Regions from separate parts of the Streptomyces sp. NPDC017095 genome, predicted to be linked through region 4. Evidence: riboswitches for the same ligand, from Rfam matches in the RefSeq annotation. Region 4 holds a riboswitch; each other region holds the start of a gene.

The links. Region 4 has a riboswitch for cyclic di-AMP ahead of ACH4OA_RS19420 (transglycosylase SLT domain-containing protein). Riboswitches for the same ligand answer to the same signal wherever they lie in the genome.
Positions count from the first base shown of each region.
Region 1: it holds a riboswitch for cyclic di-AMP, as region 4 does, so the genes downstream of both, ACH4OA_RS09595 (transglycosylase family protein) here and ACH4OA_RS19420 (transglycosylase SLT domain-containing protein) in region 4, are expected to answer to the same signal.
Region 2: it holds a riboswitch for cyclic di-AMP, as region 4 does, so the genes downstream of both, ACH4OA_RS18385 (M23 family metallopeptidase) here and ACH4OA_RS19420 (transglycosylase SLT domain-containing protein) in region 4, are expected to answer to the same signal.
Region 3: it holds a riboswitch for cyclic di-AMP, as region 4 does, so the genes downstream of both, ACH4OA_RS09115 (M23 family metallopeptidase) here and ACH4OA_RS19420 (transglycosylase SLT domain-containing protein) in region 4, are expected to answer to the same signal.

Region 1 covers NZ_JBIROU010000004.1:90,026-94,127, forward strand. Annotated here, with positions in the region: gene eno (phosphopyruvate hydratase) at 20-1,300, opposite strand; gene ACH4OA_RS09595 (transglycosylase family protein) at 1,614-2,366, opposite strand; cyclic di-AMP (ydaO/yuaA leader) riboswitch at 2,372-2,545, opposite strand; gene ACH4OA_RS09600 (transglycosylase family protein) at 2,729-3,835, opposite strand; gene ACH4OA_RS09605 (cytochrome P450) at 4,027-4,102, opposite strand, start outside.
Region 2 covers NZ_JBIROU010000008.1:297,695-301,796, reverse strand. Annotated here, with positions in the region: gene ACH4OA_RS18395 (pitrilysin family protein) at 1-1,056, shown strand, start outside; gene ACH4OA_RS18390 (M16 family metallopeptidase) at 1,053-2,441, shown strand; cyclic di-AMP (ydaO/yuaA leader) riboswitch at 2,680-2,831, shown strand; gene ACH4OA_RS18385 (M23 family metallopeptidase) at 2,844-3,599, shown strand; gene ACH4OA_RS18380 (GntR family transcriptional regulator) at 3,798-4,102, shown strand, end outside.
Region 3 covers NZ_JBIROU010000003.1:641,752-645,853, forward strand. Annotated here, with positions in the region: gene ACH4OA_RS09100 (MarR family winged helix-turn-helix transcriptional regulator) at 1-365, opposite strand, end outside; gene ACH4OA_RS09105 (dihydrofolate reductase family protein) at 515-1,648, shown strand; tRNA gene ACH4OA_RS09110 (tRNA-Met) at 1,716-1,789, opposite strand; cyclic di-AMP (ydaO/yuaA leader) riboswitch at 2,098-2,262, shown strand; gene ACH4OA_RS09115 (M23 family metallopeptidase) at 2,275-3,345, shown strand; gene ACH4OA_RS09120 (aldo/keto reductase) at 3,543-4,102, shown strand, end outside.
Region 4 covers NZ_JBIROU010000009.1:110,319-114,420, reverse strand. Annotated here, with positions in the region: gene ACH4OA_RS19430 (outer membrane lipoprotein carrier protein LolA) at 1-367, opposite strand, end outside; gene ACH4OA_RS19425 (polyprenyl synthetase family protein) at 596-1,606, opposite strand; cyclic di-AMP (ydaO/yuaA leader) riboswitch at 2,311-2,433, shown strand; gene ACH4OA_RS19420 (transglycosylase SLT domain-containing protein) at 2,437-2,919, shown strand; gene ACH4OA_RS19415 (HAD family hydrolase) at 2,961-3,773, opposite strand; gene fahA (fumarylacetoacetase) at 4,035-4,102, shown strand, end outside.

The sequences.
Region 1 (4,102 bases), on a different contig from region 4:
CGGGCGCGGCCGGGTCGGGTCAGCCCTTGAAGCGCGGGAACGCGCTGCGGCCGGCGTACACCGCGGCGTCGTCGAGGATCTCCTCGATGCGCAGCAGCTGGTTGTACTTGGCGACACGCTCGGAGCGGGCCGGGGCGCCGGTCTTGATCTGGCCGCAGTTGGTGGCGACGGCCAGGTCGGCGATGGTGACGTCCTCGGTCTCGCCGGAGCGGTGGGACATCATGCACTTGAAGCCGCTGCGCTGGGCCAGCTCGACGGCGTCCAGCGTCTCGGTCAGCGAGCCGATCTGGTTGACCTTGACCAGCAGGGCGTTGGCGGCGCCCTCCTCGATGCCGCGGGCCAGGCGCTCGGGGTTGGTGACGAACAGGTCGTCGCCGACGAGCTGGACCTTGTCGCCCAGCTTGTCGGTGATGGTCTTCCAGCCCGCCCAGTCGTCCTCGAACAGCGGGTCCTCGATGGAGACCAGCGGGTACGCCTCGACCAGGTCGGCGTAGTAGTCGGTCATCTCCTGGGCGGAGCGGGTCTTGCCCTCGAAGAGGTAGGAGCCGTCCTTGTAGAACTCGGACGCGGCGACGTCGAGCGCCAGGGCGATCTGCTCGCCGGGGGTGTAGCCGGCCTCCTTGATCGCCTCCAGGATGAGGTCGAGGGCCTCGCGGTTGGAGCCGAGGTTCGGGGCGAAGCCGCCCTCGTCGCCGAGACCCGTGGACAGGCCCTTGCTCTTCAGGACCTTCTTCAGGGTGTGGTAGACCTCGGTGCCCCAGCGCAGCGCCTCGGAGAAGGACTCCGCGCCGATCGGGGCGATCATGAACTCCTGGATGTCCACGTTGGAGTCGGCGTGCGAGCCGCCGTTCAGGATGTTCATCATCGGCACCGGCAGCAGGTGCGCGTTCGGGCCGCCCAGGTAGCGGAAGAGCGGCAGGTCGCTGGCCTCGGAGGCGGCGTGGGCGACGGCGAGGGAGACGCCGAGGATGGCGTTGGCGCCCAGGGAGCCCTTGTTGTCGGTGGCGTCCAGGTCGAACATGGCCTGGTCGATCAGGCGCTGCTCGGTGGCGTCGTAGCCGACCAGCTCCGGGCCGATCTGCTCGATGACGGCGAGGACGGCCTTCTCGACACCCTTGCCCTGGTAGCGGTTCGGGTCACCGTCGCGCAGCTCGATGGCCTCGAAGGCGCCGGTCGAGGCGCCGGACGGGACGGCGGCACGACCCGTGCTGCCGTCGTCGAGGCCGACCTCGACCTCGACCGTGGGGTTGCCTCGGGAGTCCAGGATTTCCCGGGCTACGACGACGTCGATGGACGGCACGAGCATCTCCTTCTTGGATGTGACGCTGGAAGTGCGGGGCTGGTGTGCCTTGCGCCTAGAGCCTAACCGTCCCGGGGCCGCCGGCCCGCGACCGACCGTCCCGTGGACAAGCCGACCGTACCCTTTGTTTCTTTTCGAAACAAAGGGTTCCGGGGAACCTCCGCGCGCGGCGGGCACGCAAAAGCCCCGCCCCGGTGCGTACGGGGGAACACGCACCGGGGCGGGGAGCCCGTGGGGACGGGGGTGGTCCGCACGGGCCTTCAGTGTGGTCCGCGGGATCTACGGGCGCGGCGGTCCGGCCGGGCGCCTGAGGTCACTTCAGGTGCAGCTGCTGACCCGGGTAGATGAGGTCGGCGTCCTGGACGATGTCCTTGTTCAGCTCGAACAGCTTCTGCCAGCCGCCCGCGACCTGGTGCGCCGCGGCGATGGTGCTGAGGGTGTCGCCCTGGGCCACCTTGTACTCGCCGTCGCCCTTCTCGACCTTCTTGCCGGTCGGGGTGGTGACGGTCTTGCCGGTGCTCTGGCCCGCGGACGCGGCCGGGCGCTCGGCGGAGCGGGAGGCGGCCTGCTGGTCGGCGGAGCGGGTGGTGGTGCCCGAACCCGAGGTGGAACCCGAACCGGAGGTGGAGCCGGAGCCGGAGGTCGAGCCCGAGCCGGAGGTGGACGGGGTGCTCGGGGCGGAGCCGTTGTACGGGGTGCTCGACAGGCCCGTGCCGCAGACCGGCCAGGCGCCCTTGCCCTGCGCCGCGAGGACCTTCTCGGCGACGGCGATCTGCTGCGACTTGCTCGCCTTGTCGGCGGTGGCCGCGTACTGCGTGCCACCGTAGGCGGCCCAAGTGGAGGCGGAGAACTGCAGGCCGCCGTAGTAACCGTTGCCGGTGTTGATGGCCCAGTTGCCGCCGGACTCGCACTGGGCGACCGTGTCCCACTGGGAGTCGGTGGCGGCGGAGGCGTTGCCGGCCGCCATCAGCGGGGCGGCGACGGCGGCGCCGGTGACACCGGCGAGCGTGATGGCGCGGACGGCCTTGGACGGACGACGGTGCTTGCCCTTACCGGTAAACAGCATGGATCGATTCCCCTCACCGACGCCTACGAGGTGAGCTGTCGGGTTCGGGCCGGTTGAGTTGCCCGGCCGCACCCCCGCTTGCGCGGTGTGCGGCTTCACCCCCAGCCGGTGCCGGCCTCAAGTGCCGGTTCCGGCGCCTACCTTGGTTCCCCCGCTCCTGCCTACGGCGCATGACGCGACGACTGTTCCCGGGCAACCACTGGCAGGATTCGGCGTGGCGGTTGCCGGGGCTCGTGGTGACGAGCGGCCTCGACCGTAGACACGGGATCCGGCGAATTTCAAAGACGATCAGGGCTTCTGAGACTCATCCCACACTTTCGCCAAACCGGACATTAGGGCGCTAAGCGGGGCGTCAACTCCGCCTACTTACCGCCCGTTTCGCCCCCTACTTCCAGGGTCTGACCGGCGGTGATGCGGTTCGGGTCGGCGCCGATGGCCTTCTTGTTGCCGGCGTACAGCGCGTGCCATCCGCCGTCGACGTCAAGGGAGTCGGCGATGGAGACGAGGGAGTCGCCTTGGCGGACGGTGTAGGTGTCCGCCTCCCGGGTGGCATGCCGGCCGGACAGCGTGGCGTCCTGACCGTTTGTCACGGTTTCGTCCGCACTCGCGCCCCGGTGGCGTCCACCCGACGCGACGGCTCCGGTGTCGACGAGGCTCCAAGAACCGGCGGCCCGCTGCGGGTTGCTCTCGACCCCGGCGTCAGGGGCCGAGCTGGGCGCACTGTCGGCACCCTGGGGGTTTCCGGCGTCCGCGGCGGGGGACTTGTCGGACTTGGGGGTGTTGGTGCCGGTCGGACCGGTGGTACCGCCCGTGCCCTTGGCCGCGTCCTCGTCCGCTTCCTTGCCCTTGTGCCTGCCCTTGCCCTTGCCCGGCTTGGTGTCCGGCGTGCCGCCGGCGTCCGGGGAGGAAGGGGTGCCGGAGCCGCTGTCGGAGCCGGCTTCCGTGGAGGGCGAGGGATCCGGCCGGCCGGACGGGGTGCCGGAGCCGCCCGGGGTGTCCGAAGTGCCGGAGCCGTCCGCCGGTGCGGACGGTTCGCCCGTACGGCCGTCCTGCCCGGGTTCGCCGACGCCCGTGTCGACGTCCACGGAGCCCGAGTCCGGCGTCAGGCCGGACAGCAGGGCGCAGGTGGCCCAGGGCGTGGTGCCCCGGTCGGCCAGGATCTTCTCGGCGACGGCGATCTGCTGGAGCCGGCTGGCCTGGTCGGCGCTGTCCGCGTACTGGGTGCCGCCGTAGGCGTCCCAGTCGTCCTGCGAGATCTGCAGGCCGCCGTAGTACCCGTTGCCGGTGTCCGCGCTCCAGGAGCCGCCGCTTTCGCACTCGGCCACCTTGTCCCACGTGGTGGCGTCGGCCGCGTGCGCGCCGGCCGCGCCGAGGAGCGGGAGGGCGATGGCGGAGCCGGTCACGCCGGCCGCGACGAGGAGGGCCGGAGCCTGGCGGGGGCGACGGTGTCGGCCGTTCCCGGAGAGCATGCAGAAGCCTTTCGAGCGACAGCAGGACCGGCGCGGCGGAGTGGTGCCACCCGTCGCGCTGATGGGTGAACGTATCGGCAGGCGATCACTTGTCACAAGTTCATGCCGCACAGATCACATGAAGATCACAGAGTTGAGTTTCTGTCATCTCCCCCGGGAGGTCCGGTGATCAGGCCCGGGAGGCCCGGTGATCAGGCCGTGGGCGTGAACTCGACCGGCAGGGTGCGCAGGCCACGCATGATGAGCCCGCCGCGCCAGCGCAGTTCG
Region 2 (4,102 bases), on a different contig from region 4:
CTGGAGGCCGACCGCATGGGCTCGCTGCTGGCCGCCCTGGACGAGGAGTCCATGGAGAACCAGCGGGACGTCGTCAAGAACGAGCGCCGCCAGCGCTACGACAACGTGCCCTACGGCACCGCCTTCGAGAGGCTGACCGCGGCCTCGTACCCGGAGGGCCACCCGTACCACCACACGCCGATCGGGTCCATGGCGGACCTGGACGCGGCCACCCTGGAGGACGCCCGCCAGTTCTTCCGCACCTACTACGCGCCGAACAACGCGGTGCTCTCCGTGGTCGGCGACATCGACCCCGAGCAGACCCTCGCCTGGGTCGAGAAGTACTTCGGCTCCATCGCGTCCCACGACGGCAAGCCCGCGCCCCGCGACGGCTCCCTGCCGGACGTCATCGGCGAGCAGCTGCGCGAGGTCGTCGTGGAGGAGGTGCCGGCGCGCGCCCTGATGGCCGCCTACCGGCTCCCGCACGACGGCACGCGCGCGTGCGACGCGGCCGACCTCGCCCTGACCGTCCTCGGCGGCGGCGAGTCCTCCCGCCTGTACAACCGCCTGGTGCGCCGCGACCGTACGGCCGTGGCCGCCGGCTTCGGGCTGCTGCGGCTGGCCGGCGCGCCCTCCATGGGCTGGCTGGACGTGAAGACCTCCGGTGACGTCGAGGTGCCGGTGATCGAGGCCGCCATCGACGAGGAGCTGGCCCGGTTCGCCGCCGAGGGCCCGACGCCCGAGGAGATGGAGCGCGCCCAGGCCCAGCTGGAGCGCGAGTGGCTGGACCGGCTCGGCACGGTCGCCGGCCGCGCCGACGAACTGTGCCGGTTCGCCGTCCTGTTCGGCGACCCCCAGCTCGCCCTGACCGCCGTCCAGCGCGTCCTGGAGGTGACCCCGGAGGAGGTCCAGGAGGTCGCCAAGGCCCGCCTGCGGCCCGACAACCGCGCCGTCCTCGTCTACGAGCCGAAGTCCCCGGAGGCCGTCGAGGACACCGGGATCCCCGAGGACCCGGAGCAGGAAGCGACCGTAGAGGCGGCCCGCGACGAGACCGAGAACGAGGAGACGGCCCAGTGACCGAACTCGCCACCATGGAGTTCCACCCCCAGCCGCAGCCCGGTGACGCCAGGCCCTGGGCGTTCCCGGCCCCCGAGCGCGCCGCGCTCGGCAACGGCCTGACCGTGCTGCGCTGCCACCGCCCCGGCCAGCAGGTCGTCGCCGTGGAGGTGCTGCTGGACGCGCCGCTGGAGGCCGAGCCGGCCGGCCTGGACGGTGTCGCCACGATCATGGCGCGGGCCTTCTCCGAGGGCACCGACAAGCACTCCGCCGAGGACTTCGCCGCGGAGCTGGAGCGTGCGGGCGCCACCCTGGACGCGCACGCCGACCACCCCGGAGTGCGGATCAGCCTGGAGGTCCCGGCCTCCCGCCTGGCCAAGGGCCTCGGACTGCTCGCCGACGCCCTGCGCGCGCCCGCGTTCGCCGAGAGCGAGGTCGAGCGCCTCGTCCGCAACCGCCTGGACGAGATCCCGCACGAGCTGGCCAACCCCTCCCGCCGGGCCGCCAAGGAGCTCTCCAGGGAGCTGTTCCCGGCGGCTTCCCGGATGTCCCGGCCGCGCCAGGGCACCGAGGAGACGGTCGCGAAGATCGACGCCGGGGCCGTACGCGCCTTCTACGACCGGCATGTGCGGCCCGCCACGGGCACCGTGGTGGTCGTCGGCGACCTGACCGGCATCGACCTGGACGCGCTGCTCGACGACACCCTCGGCACCTGGACCGGCACGCCGGGCGAGCCCCGGCCGGTGCCGCCGGTGACCGCCGACGACACCGGGCGCGTGGTCATCGTGGACCGGCCCGGCGCCGTGCAGACGCAGTTGCTCATCGGCCGGATCGGCCCCGACCGGCACGACCGGGTGTGGCCCGCGCAGGTGCTCGGCACGTACTGCCTGGGCGGCACCCTCACCTCCCGTCTGGACCGTGTCCTGCGCGAGGAGAAGGGCTACACCTACGGCGTGCGCTCCTTCGGCCAGGTCCTGCGCTCGGCGCCGGACGGCACGGGCGCCGCGATGCTCGCCATCAGCGGCTCCGTGGACACGCCGAACACCGGTCCCGCGCTGGACGACCTGTGGAAGGTGCTGCGCACCCTCGCGGCGGAGGGCCTGACCGACGCCGAGCGGGACGTCGCCGTACAGAACCTGGTCGGGGTGGCGCCGCTGAAGTACGAGACCGCGGCGGCCGTCGCCAGCACGCTGGCCGACCAGGTCGAGCAGCACCTGCCCGACGACTTCCAGGCGACGCTGTACCGGCAGTTGGCCGCCACGGGCACCGTGGAGGCCACCGCGGCCGTCGTGAACGCCTTCCCGGTGGACCGGCTGGTGACCGTCCTGGTCGGCGACGCCGCCCAGATCAAGGCACCGGTCGAGGCGCTCGGCATCGGTGAAGTGACGGTGGTGTCGGCCGAGTAGCGCCCCGCACGGCGTACGCGGCGGGCACTGCAAGCGCGCATGGGGGCCCTGACGGTGCACCGGCCGTCAGGGCCTCCACTGTTCCACTCGCTCCCTCAGGTGCCCGTTTTGGGGCGGAGGTTGCCTGTCTGCCCTGTGGGATGCGCTACAAAAAGCCGGATTCGTTTGAGGTGGGAAAGCGGGCCGCCGTAGCGTCACCTGGGCTGTTCGTCAGGCAGTGCGCCGCACCCGCGGCACCGGACAGTCATCGCCGAGTCCCCGTACGGCGCGAGCCAGGGGAGCCGGGGACCCACGTCCCTGGGGTGAATCGGGCGCCCGCGAGGGGGCCCGTAGGAGACCTTCCTGCTCCGAACCCGTCAGCTAACCCGGTAGGCGAGAGGGAAGGAAAGGACCAGCCACCACATGGCGTTCATGTGCGCCACCGGCAAGCACCGCAAGCCCGGCCGGGTCAAGCGGACCACCGCGCAGGCGGCCGGCGTCGCGGCCCTGACCACCACGGGCGTGCTCGGCTCCCTCGCCGCCTCCCCGGCGGTCGCCGCCGGGAACCCCGCGGACCAGACCGGCCTCACCCCGGTCCTCGCCGCGACCGAGGACGTCGCCGGCCTGATCGACGCCCAGGCCACCGCGCAGCAGCAGGCCGCCGAGCGGAAGGCGGCCGAGGAGGCCGCCGCGAAGGCCGCCGCCAAGCGGGCCGAGGAGGTGCGCCAGGCCAAGGCCCGTGCCGCCCGCGAGGCCGAGCGCAAGCGGCTGAACACCTTCGTCGCCCCCATCGCGCACTCCTACGTCTCCACGGCCTACCGGGCCAGCAGCTCCCTGTGGTCCTCCGGTTCGCACACCGGCATCGACTTCCACGCGGCCAGCGGCACGGCCGTCCACGCGGTGGGCTCCGGCACGGTCGTCTCCACGGGCTGGGGCGGCGCCTACGGCAACCAGATCGTGATCCGGATGGCCGACGGCATGTACACGCAGTACGGGCACCTGTCGTCCATCGGCGTCACCGTGGGCCAGCAGGTCGTCCCGGGCCAGCAGATCGGCCTGTCCGGCGCCACCGGCAACGTCACCGGGCCGCACCTGCACTTCGAGGCGCGCACGACTCCCGAGTACGGCTCCGACGTCGACCCCGTCGCCTACCTCCGCGGCCACGGCGTGCACATCTGACGCGTCCCGCGCGGTCCTTCCCAGCCCCGGCTCTCCGAGCCGGGGCTTTCGCCGTATTCCGTGCTGTCCGCCGGGCCCGCTGACCAAAAAATATCCATGAATTACGACCCGCCGTCGGAAATTCCGGCTCATTGTCATAGAGTCACGGAACACGCGTCCATCGTCGGCGTTTCACGGGGATTAAGGCGGAGGTCGGTCATGCGTATTCCGGCGCACTCGGTGTGCACCGCTGTCCGGGACGATATCGTCGCCGGTGTCTACGAGCGCGGCAGCCGCCTCACCGAGGAAGTCCTGGCCCGCCGCTACGGCGTCTCCCGCGTCCCCGTCCGCGAGGCGCTGCGCACCCTGGAGGCCGAGGGCTTCGTGGTGACGCGCCGGCACGCGGGCGCGTGCGTGGCCGAGCCGACCGAGCAGGAGGCCGCCGACGTGCTGGAGATGCGGACGCTGCTGGAGCCGCTGGGCGCCGCGCGGGCCGCCCAGCGGCGCACCGAGGCCCATCTGAA
Region 3 (4,102 bases), on a different contig from region 4:
CGGACCGTCTCGACATGCCCGGGCGCCGTACGCTCCAGGACGGCCCGCCCCTCGTCCGTCAGCGCCGCGAGCGAGGCGCGCCTGTCCTCGCGGCAGTTCTCCCGGCGCACCAGCCCGTCCCGCTCCAGCCGGTTCACCACGTACGTCAGCCGGCTGCGGGTGATCTTCAGTGTCTCGGCGAGATCGGTCATGCGCAGCCGCCGGCCGGGGGCGTCGGAGAGGTTGGCCAGCACCGAGTAGAACAGGTGTGGCATGCCGCCCTCCTGCTGGAGCTGCCGGTCGACCGCGTCCTCCAGGAGGCGGGAGGCGGCGATGTAGGCGCGCCAGGCGCGCTGCTCCTCGGGAGTGAGCCAGCGGGTCGTCATATCGCCAGTGTAGGTTTGTTTAAAACTTGAACCAAGACGGCCGTGCCACCGCCCGCCCCGAAGAAGCCACTTCCGCCCCGGAAGAATCCGCTGTTCGCCCCGGAACCGTCCGTCCGGAAGAATCCGTCCGCCCCGGAAGAAAGAGCGCCATGCCCCTGCCGTACGTGCTGCTGTCCGCCGCCGTCTCCCTCGACGGCTGTCTGGACGACACCGGCCCCGAGCGGCTCCTGCTGTCCAGCCCGGCCGACTTCGACCGGGTCGACGAGGTGCGGGCCTGGGCCGACGCCGTCCTCGTCGGCGCCGGCACCCTCCGCGCCGACAACCCGCGCCTGCTGGTCAACTCCGCCGGGCGGCGCGCGGCCCGGCGGGCGGCGGGCAGACCGGAGTACCCGCTGAAGGTCACCGTCACCGGTTCCGGCGATCTCGACCCGGCGGCGCGCTTCTGGCACACCGGCGGCGACAAGCTGGTCTGCACGACCGACCGGGGCGCCGCACGGGCCGCCCGGCTCCTCGGCCGCACCGCCGACGTCGTCCCGCTCGGCCCCGCCCTGGACTGGCGGACCCTGCTGGAGCACCTGCGCGACGTGCGCGGGGTGGAGCGCCTGATGGTCGAGGGCGGCGGCACGGTCCACACCCAGCTCCTCCAGCAGGGTCTCGCCGACGAACTCCAGCTCGTCCTCGCCCCGCTGTTCGTCGGCGACCCCGCCGCCCCGCGGCTGTTCGGACCCGGCGCCTACCAGGGCGGACGGCTGCGGCTGCTCGATACCCGCCGGATCGAGGACGTGGTCCTCATGCGGTACGCGCCCACGGCCCCCGGCGCCGGCCCGGACGCCACCGCCGCCGACCGCCACTGGCTGCGCACCGCCTGCGACCTCGCGGCCCTGTGCCCGCCCTCGGAGACGGCGTTCAGCGTCGGCGCGGTGGTGGTCGCGGCGGACGGCACGGAACTGGCCCGGGGCCACTCGCGCGAGGGCGGCGATCCCGTGGTGCACGCGGAGGAGGCCGCGCTCGCCAAGACCGATCCGGCCGATCCCCGGCTGCCCGGCGCCACGGTCTACAGCAGCCTGGAGCCGTGTGCCCGCCGCGCCTCCCGGCCCGCGCCCTGTGCCGAGCTGATCCTGCGGGCGGGGGTACGCCGGGTGGTCACCGCCTGGCGGGAGCCCGACACGTTCGTGACCGCGGCGGACGGGACGGGTGTGCTGACGGCCGCGGGCGCCCGGGTCGTCGTACTGCCGGAGCTGGCGGGCCTGGCCAAGGCGCCGAACGCCCATCTGCCGGGCTGAGCCCCCGGGCACGCGGGGAAACACCGAGGGCCCGGAATCCACTGGATTCCGGGCCCTCGGCCTTCAGTAGCGGGGACAGGATTTGAACCTGCGACCTCTGGGTTATGAGCCCAGCGAGCTACCGAGCTGCTCCACCCCGCGTCGTTGTGACTCCAGTGTACGTCATCCACAGGGGTGCTCGCACATCGCTTCTCCGCGGCCCGCCGTGCGTCACGGAGGGTGATCGGACGGGCGCCGTGCGCATAACAACTGAGTCACCATCAAAACCCGGGGTGACTGCTGAACATTCCCGGGCGTCGGTCAACTCGTCGGGTTTGCCGGGGTATTGAGGGATAACTCCACCACCGAAAACGGTAATGATCACGCTGAACGGCTTGGAAAGTGACTGGCAAGTCTATTAACGTTCGATAACGCAGCGCGGTCGTCCCAGCCGTCACAGAAGGCGGCTCCGCGCGCACGCGCCGAATCCCGCAAGGGAACCGGGGAACCACCATTTTGGGGTGAATCACGCGGGTACCGCAGTGGACTCAGGGGAGCCCACGACCGGTATACGCGCGTAGGAGACCTTCCTGCTCCGAACCCGTCAGCTAACCCGGTAGGCGGAGGAAGGAAAGGAGCGCGCCCGCGTGGCGTCCAACCGGCCTGCCCCCGAAGCCCTGTCCATACCGGCACAGCGCGAGTCCGAGCCCGAGATCTTCGGCTACGGCGCCCACCCCGCCGACGACGGCCCGTGGGAGGAGTGGAACCCCACCGAGGAATCCGTCGCCCCGGTCCGCGGCCGGCACCGGGTCGCCAAGCAGCGCGGCGGCTTCGCGCGCAGCTCCACCGTCCTCGGCGTCGGCGTCATCGCCGCGGTCGGCGCGGGCGGCATGGCCAGCGCCAACTCCGGCAAGCCGCCGGTACCCCTCGCCCTGCCCGACCTGCCCTCCGTGGGCTCCCTCTTCGACGACGGCTCCGCCGACGACCAGGCGTCCGAGGCCACCGCGACCGCCGCGCTCAGCACCGTCGCCGTGGCCGCCGGGGACACCCGGGGCGACGCCGACGCGGGCGAACTGCTGCGCAGCCGGATCATGGCGCAGGCCGAGCAGCAGCAGGGCCAGGCCGACAGCAAGGCCACCGCCGCCGCGCTCGCCGCCGTCGGGAAGCAGAGCGCCGAGGCCGCCGCGCAGGCCGAGAAGGAGGCCGCCGCCGAGGCCGTCGCCGCCCAGCACAAGGCGCAGGCCGACGCCGAGAAGGCCAAGGCGCAGGCCGAGAAGGCGGCGCAGGAGAAGCGGCTGGCCGAGCTGGCCAAGCAGTACGCGCTGCCGACCTCCGCCTACACGATCACCGCCACGTTCGGTCAGGGCGGGACCATGTGGTCCTCCGGCCACCACACCGGTCTGGACTTCGCCGCCGCCGCCGGCACCCTGATCAAGGCCGTGCACAACGGCACGATCACCGAAGCGGGCTGGGCCGGCTCCTCCTACGGCTACCGCACGATCCTGACCCTGGACGACGGCACCGAGCTGTGGTTCTGCCACCAGTCCTCGATCAACGTCACCGCCGGCCAGAAGGTCGCCACCGGCGAGGTCATCGGCCGCGTCGGCTCCACCGGCAACGTCACCGGGGCGCACCTGCACCTGGAGGTCCACCCCGGCGGCGCGCCCGCCGGCATCGACCCGATGGCGTGGCTGCGCGACAAGGGCCTCAACCCCTGACCCGCCCCTGACCCGGGTCCCTCGACCGGACCGGTCCGGGCTCGCGGGCCCGGGTCCCGCACCGGTCCTGATCAGGTTCTGGTCCGGTCCCGGCCCGGTCTGATCCGGGCGGCGGGCCTCCGCTCCCGCCGCCCGCGCCGTGAAACCCGGCGCCGGGGGCGGGATGCGATCGCCCGCCGCCGGCGTTGGCACCGGGTATGACGTCACTTCGTACACTCGGCTCCTCCGACCTCGAGGTCTTCCCGCTCTCCCTCGGCGGCAACGTGTTCGGCTGGACGGCCGACGAGCAGACCTCCTTCGCCGTCCTCGACGCCTACACGGCCGCGGGCGGCAACTTCATCGACACCGCCGACGTCTACTCGGCCTGGGTTCCCGGCAACAAGGGCGGCGAGTCCGAGACGATCATCGGCAAGTGGCTCGCGGAGCGCGGCAACCGCTCCGACGTGGTCATCGCGACCAAGGTCAGCCAGCATCCCGAGTTCCAGGGCCTGTCCGCCGGCACCGTCAAGGCCGCCGCCGACGCCTCCCTGCGCCGTCTGGGCACCGACTACATCGACCTGTACTACACCCACTTCGACCAGCCCGAGGTGCCGGTCGAGGAGATCATCGGCGCGCTGGACGAGCTGGTGAAGGCCGGCAAGGTCCGGCACATCGCCGCCTCCAACATCAGCGCCGAGCGCCTGGAGGAGTCCCTCGGCTTCTCCGACCGCGAGGGCCTCGCCCGCTACGTCGCCGTCCAGCCGCACTACAACCTGGT
Region 4 (4,102 bases):
TGAGCCTGTCCTTCGGGTCGGCCGAGGAGCCGTCGCCGGAGTCCTTGCCGGAGCCGCCCCGGGCCCCGGAGAGCAGCCCGTCCTCCAGGCCGCCGAGGTCGGGCAGGCCCAGGTCGGTGCTGATCTTCACGGTGCCGGACAGCCGCTGTACGTCCGACCGGGCCATCTTCTCGACGAGCTGCTGTGCGCTGATCTTCGGCAGGTCGGGGTCACCGGAGTCGGCGAGCGCCGGGACGAGCCCGATCGTGACCGCCGCCACCCCCACCACCGCGACCGGAACCGCGTACCGGGCGGCCGTGCGCCGTCCCGTGCGCGCGTCCTCGTCCCGCGTGGCGCCCACTGTGTCCTCGCTGTCGTACGGTGCCATGTGTGCCCTACCTCCGTCGTCGGCGGCGGCTGTCCTCACGCTGGTCCACCCTGACCGCCATTCTCACCCGAAACGGTGAGGAGTGGTGATGTCCGTGGTGTCCATATGACCAAATCGGCCGCGCGGAAGCGTCACCCCACGGAGCCAGCCGCGCGTACGCCTGCGGTATGACACGGAACGGCCGCGCCTCCTCCCGACCCCTAGGGGACGGACGATCGCCGGGCGGGGTCAGCCCGCGCGGTGCACCACCGCGTCGCACAGCTCGGTCAGCGCGGCCTTGGCGTCGCACTCGGTGAGCGGGGCCAGCGCGGCCCGCGCCTCCTCCGCGTACCGGATCGTGTCCCGGCGGGCCTGCTCCAGCGCGGGGTGCGTGCGCAGCCCGGCCAGCGCCTCGGCGTGCCGGGCGTCGTCGCTGAGGTCGGAGTCCAGCAGTTCGCACAGCGCGACGTCCTCGGGCAGGCCCAGCCGGGCGGCCCGCTCGCGCAGCCGGAGCACCGGCAGGGTCGGGATGCCCTCGCGCAGGTCGGTGCCCGGGGTCTTGCCGGACTCGTGGGAGTCGGAGGCGATGTCCAGGACGTCGTCCGCGAGCTGGAAGGCGACGCCGAGCCGTTCGCCGTACTGGGTGAGCACGTCGACGACCCGCTCGTCGGCGCCGGACATCATCGCGCCGAACCGGCACGCCACCGCGACCAGGGAGCCCGTCTTGCCGGCCAGCACGTCCAGGTAGTGCTCGACCGGGTCGCGGCCGTCGGAGGGGCCCGCGGTCTCCAGGATCTGACCGGTGACCAGCCGTTCGAAGGCCAGGGCCTGCACCCGGACCGCCTCCGGGCCGAGGTCGGCGAGGATGTGGGAGGCGCGGGCGAAGAGGAAGTCGCCGGTGAGGACCGCGACGGAGTTGCCCCAGCGCGTGTTGGCGCTGTCCACGCCCCGGCGCACGGCCGCCTCGTCCATGACGTCGTCGTGGTAGAGCGTGGCCAGGTGGGTCAGCTCCACGACCACGGCCGACGGCACGACGCCCGGTGCGTAAGGGTCGCCGAACTGGGCCGCGAGCATCACGAGAAGGGGCCGGAACCGCTTCCCGCCGGCCCGGACGAGGTGCTGAGCGGCCCCGGTGATGAACGGGACCTCGCTCTTGGTGGCCTCGAGCAAGCCTTCCTCGACAGCCGTCAATCCGGCCTGGACATCGGCTTCCAGAGCCTGGTCCCGCACGCTCAGCCCGAACGGCCCGACGACGGTCACGAGGGGTCTCCTGTCTGCTGGTGTCTGCTGGCGATTACACGGTTTGTCGATAGGTCGCTGCCATCACTCAAGTCAGCGTATCCGGTCCCGTTTCGATCACCGATAGCGCCCACCCGTCCAGCTTGGGTGGTATCGGATCATGGCGGGCATAGTTTTGATCACATAGTAATACTCCACTTCCCTCACGACCCGGACTCCGGGTTCGAATCGCCCTAACACCCCTAATCCCCCATGTCTGATTTGACGTCATTTGCTATTTCGTGAATTGGGTCACCCGGCCGACGGACCCACCCCACCCGCCACACCGCCGACCGCCCGTTGCCTGTCGGCGAGTTGAGGATTGGCGACCGCAAAGGATCAAGTACCCCATACAGCGGTGATCAAGGTCAAATAGCGCCTTAAGCGCATCCGGTACTTGTTCCCGACATGTGCTCTCGCATACGTTCCGGGCCGTCGGGCGGACGCCGAATCCTGCCGCCGCCCGCGTAACCCATCGACGAACTCATTCGTACGGCAGGAGCGGGGGACCCAGGTAAGCCGCCGTCCCGGCGCGGCACGTGCCGCGTCGGGACGGCTTGGGTCTGTCGTTTGGATCAGGCCGGATCAGGGAGCGGGGTCTGGTGCCGTGCATCGCAAGGCGGAGGAGGGCGCCATGGCGGAGCCATGGCAACCGACGACAACGCGGCGAGGTGCGGTGCCAGGACCCGCGAGCCCGGCCTGATCCAAACGAGAGGCCCTAGGGGTGAAGCCGTGCCTCCTCCAGGGCACGGCCGGGCGCCTCCCCGCCCGAACCCGACAGCTCACCTCGCAGGCGCCGGAGAGGATTCCCCATGCCTGCCGCCGCTCAGCACACCCGCAACACCCGGCTCGTCCGCGCCGTCGCCGCCGCCTGCACCGGTGCGGCCGTCCTCGCCCTGCCGCTGATCGGCGCGACCGGCGCCGCCGCGGCCACCACCGCCGCCCCGGCGTCCGCCACCACCCCCGCCGGCTACCCGAACACCCTCGACGGCTGGATCCGCGAGTCCCTCGCGATCATGGGCCAGAAGGGCATCCCGGGCACCTACAACGGCATCTACCGCAACGTGATGCGCGAGTCCTCGGGCAACCCGGCGGCCATCAACCTCTGGGACTCCAACGCCGCCAAGGGCATCCCGTCCAAGGGCCTGCTCCAGGTCATCGACCCGACGTTCAACGCCTACCACGTCGCCGGAACGTCCTTCGACATCTACGACCCGGTCGCGAACATCACCGCCGCCTGCAACTACGCGGCCGCGCGGTACGGATCGATCGACAACGTCTTCGGCGCCTACTGACCGGCACCGGCCGGTGTCCCCGGACACCACCGCGGGCCCGGTCAGCCGGCCGGGAACAGTCTTTCGAGGACGACAGCGACGCCGTCGTCCTCGTTCGACGCGGTGACCTCGTCCGCCACCGCCTTCAGCTCGGGATGCGCGCCGGCCATGGCGACACCGCGCGCGGCCCAGTCGAACATCGGGATGTCGTTGGGCATGTCACCGAAGGCGAGGGCCCGTTCGGCGCCGATCCCCAGCCGCTCGGCGGCCAGCGCCAGTCCGGTCGCCTTCGTCACCCCGCCCGGCTGGAGCTCCACGGTGCCCGGCCCCGACATGGTGACCGTCGCCAGCGAGCCCACCACGGAGCGCGCCACGGCCGCCAACTCGTCGTCGGACAGCCCGGCGTGGCGCAGCAGCACCTTGCTGATGGGCGCGCTCCACAGCTCGGCCCGCCGGCCGACGCGGACCGCGGGCAGCGTCGGGTGGGGCATCCGGTAGCCGGGCTCGATGAGCGTGCGCCCGTCCACGCCGTCCTGGTCGACCGCCGCGTACACCTGCCCCACCTCCGCCTCGATCTTGCCGAGCGCGGTCTCCGCCAGCTCCCGCTCCAGCCGCACCGACCACAGCAGCCGGCCGGCCCCGGCGTCGTAGACCTGTGCTCCCTGTCCGCACACCGCAAGACCCGTGCAGCCCAGGCGCGCGAGCAGGGACCGCACCCGCGGGGCCGGGCGGCCCGTCACGACCAGATGCCGGGCCCCGGCCCGCGCCACCCGTGCGAGCGCGGCCAGCGACCGGTCGGAGACGGTGTCGTCGCCGCGCAGCAGCGTCCCGTCCAGGTCGGTGGCGATCAGTGCATATGCCGGGGTGGGTGCCATGATCAGAGAATACGGACACCGCGCCCCGCCGACTCACCCGTCTTTGCGCCTACTTGTGTGCCGTCCGGCCCGAAATACCCTGCGGGGACGCCCTCCTGGCGGCCGGGACCGGCGCAAGCCGCCGGCGGACCCGGTGCCGGCCTCCCTTCCGGGGCCCGCCGTGCGGCACTGCCCATGACACGCATCTCGGCCGTAACGTGTGGCGCGACCACATGGAACGCATCGCCATGCACGGCCCGGATGAGAGTGAGGCAGCACCCCATGCCCCCCTTCGACGTCCCCGAGGGCGACCCCTTCGGCCCGCACAACCTCCCCTACGGCGTGTTCTC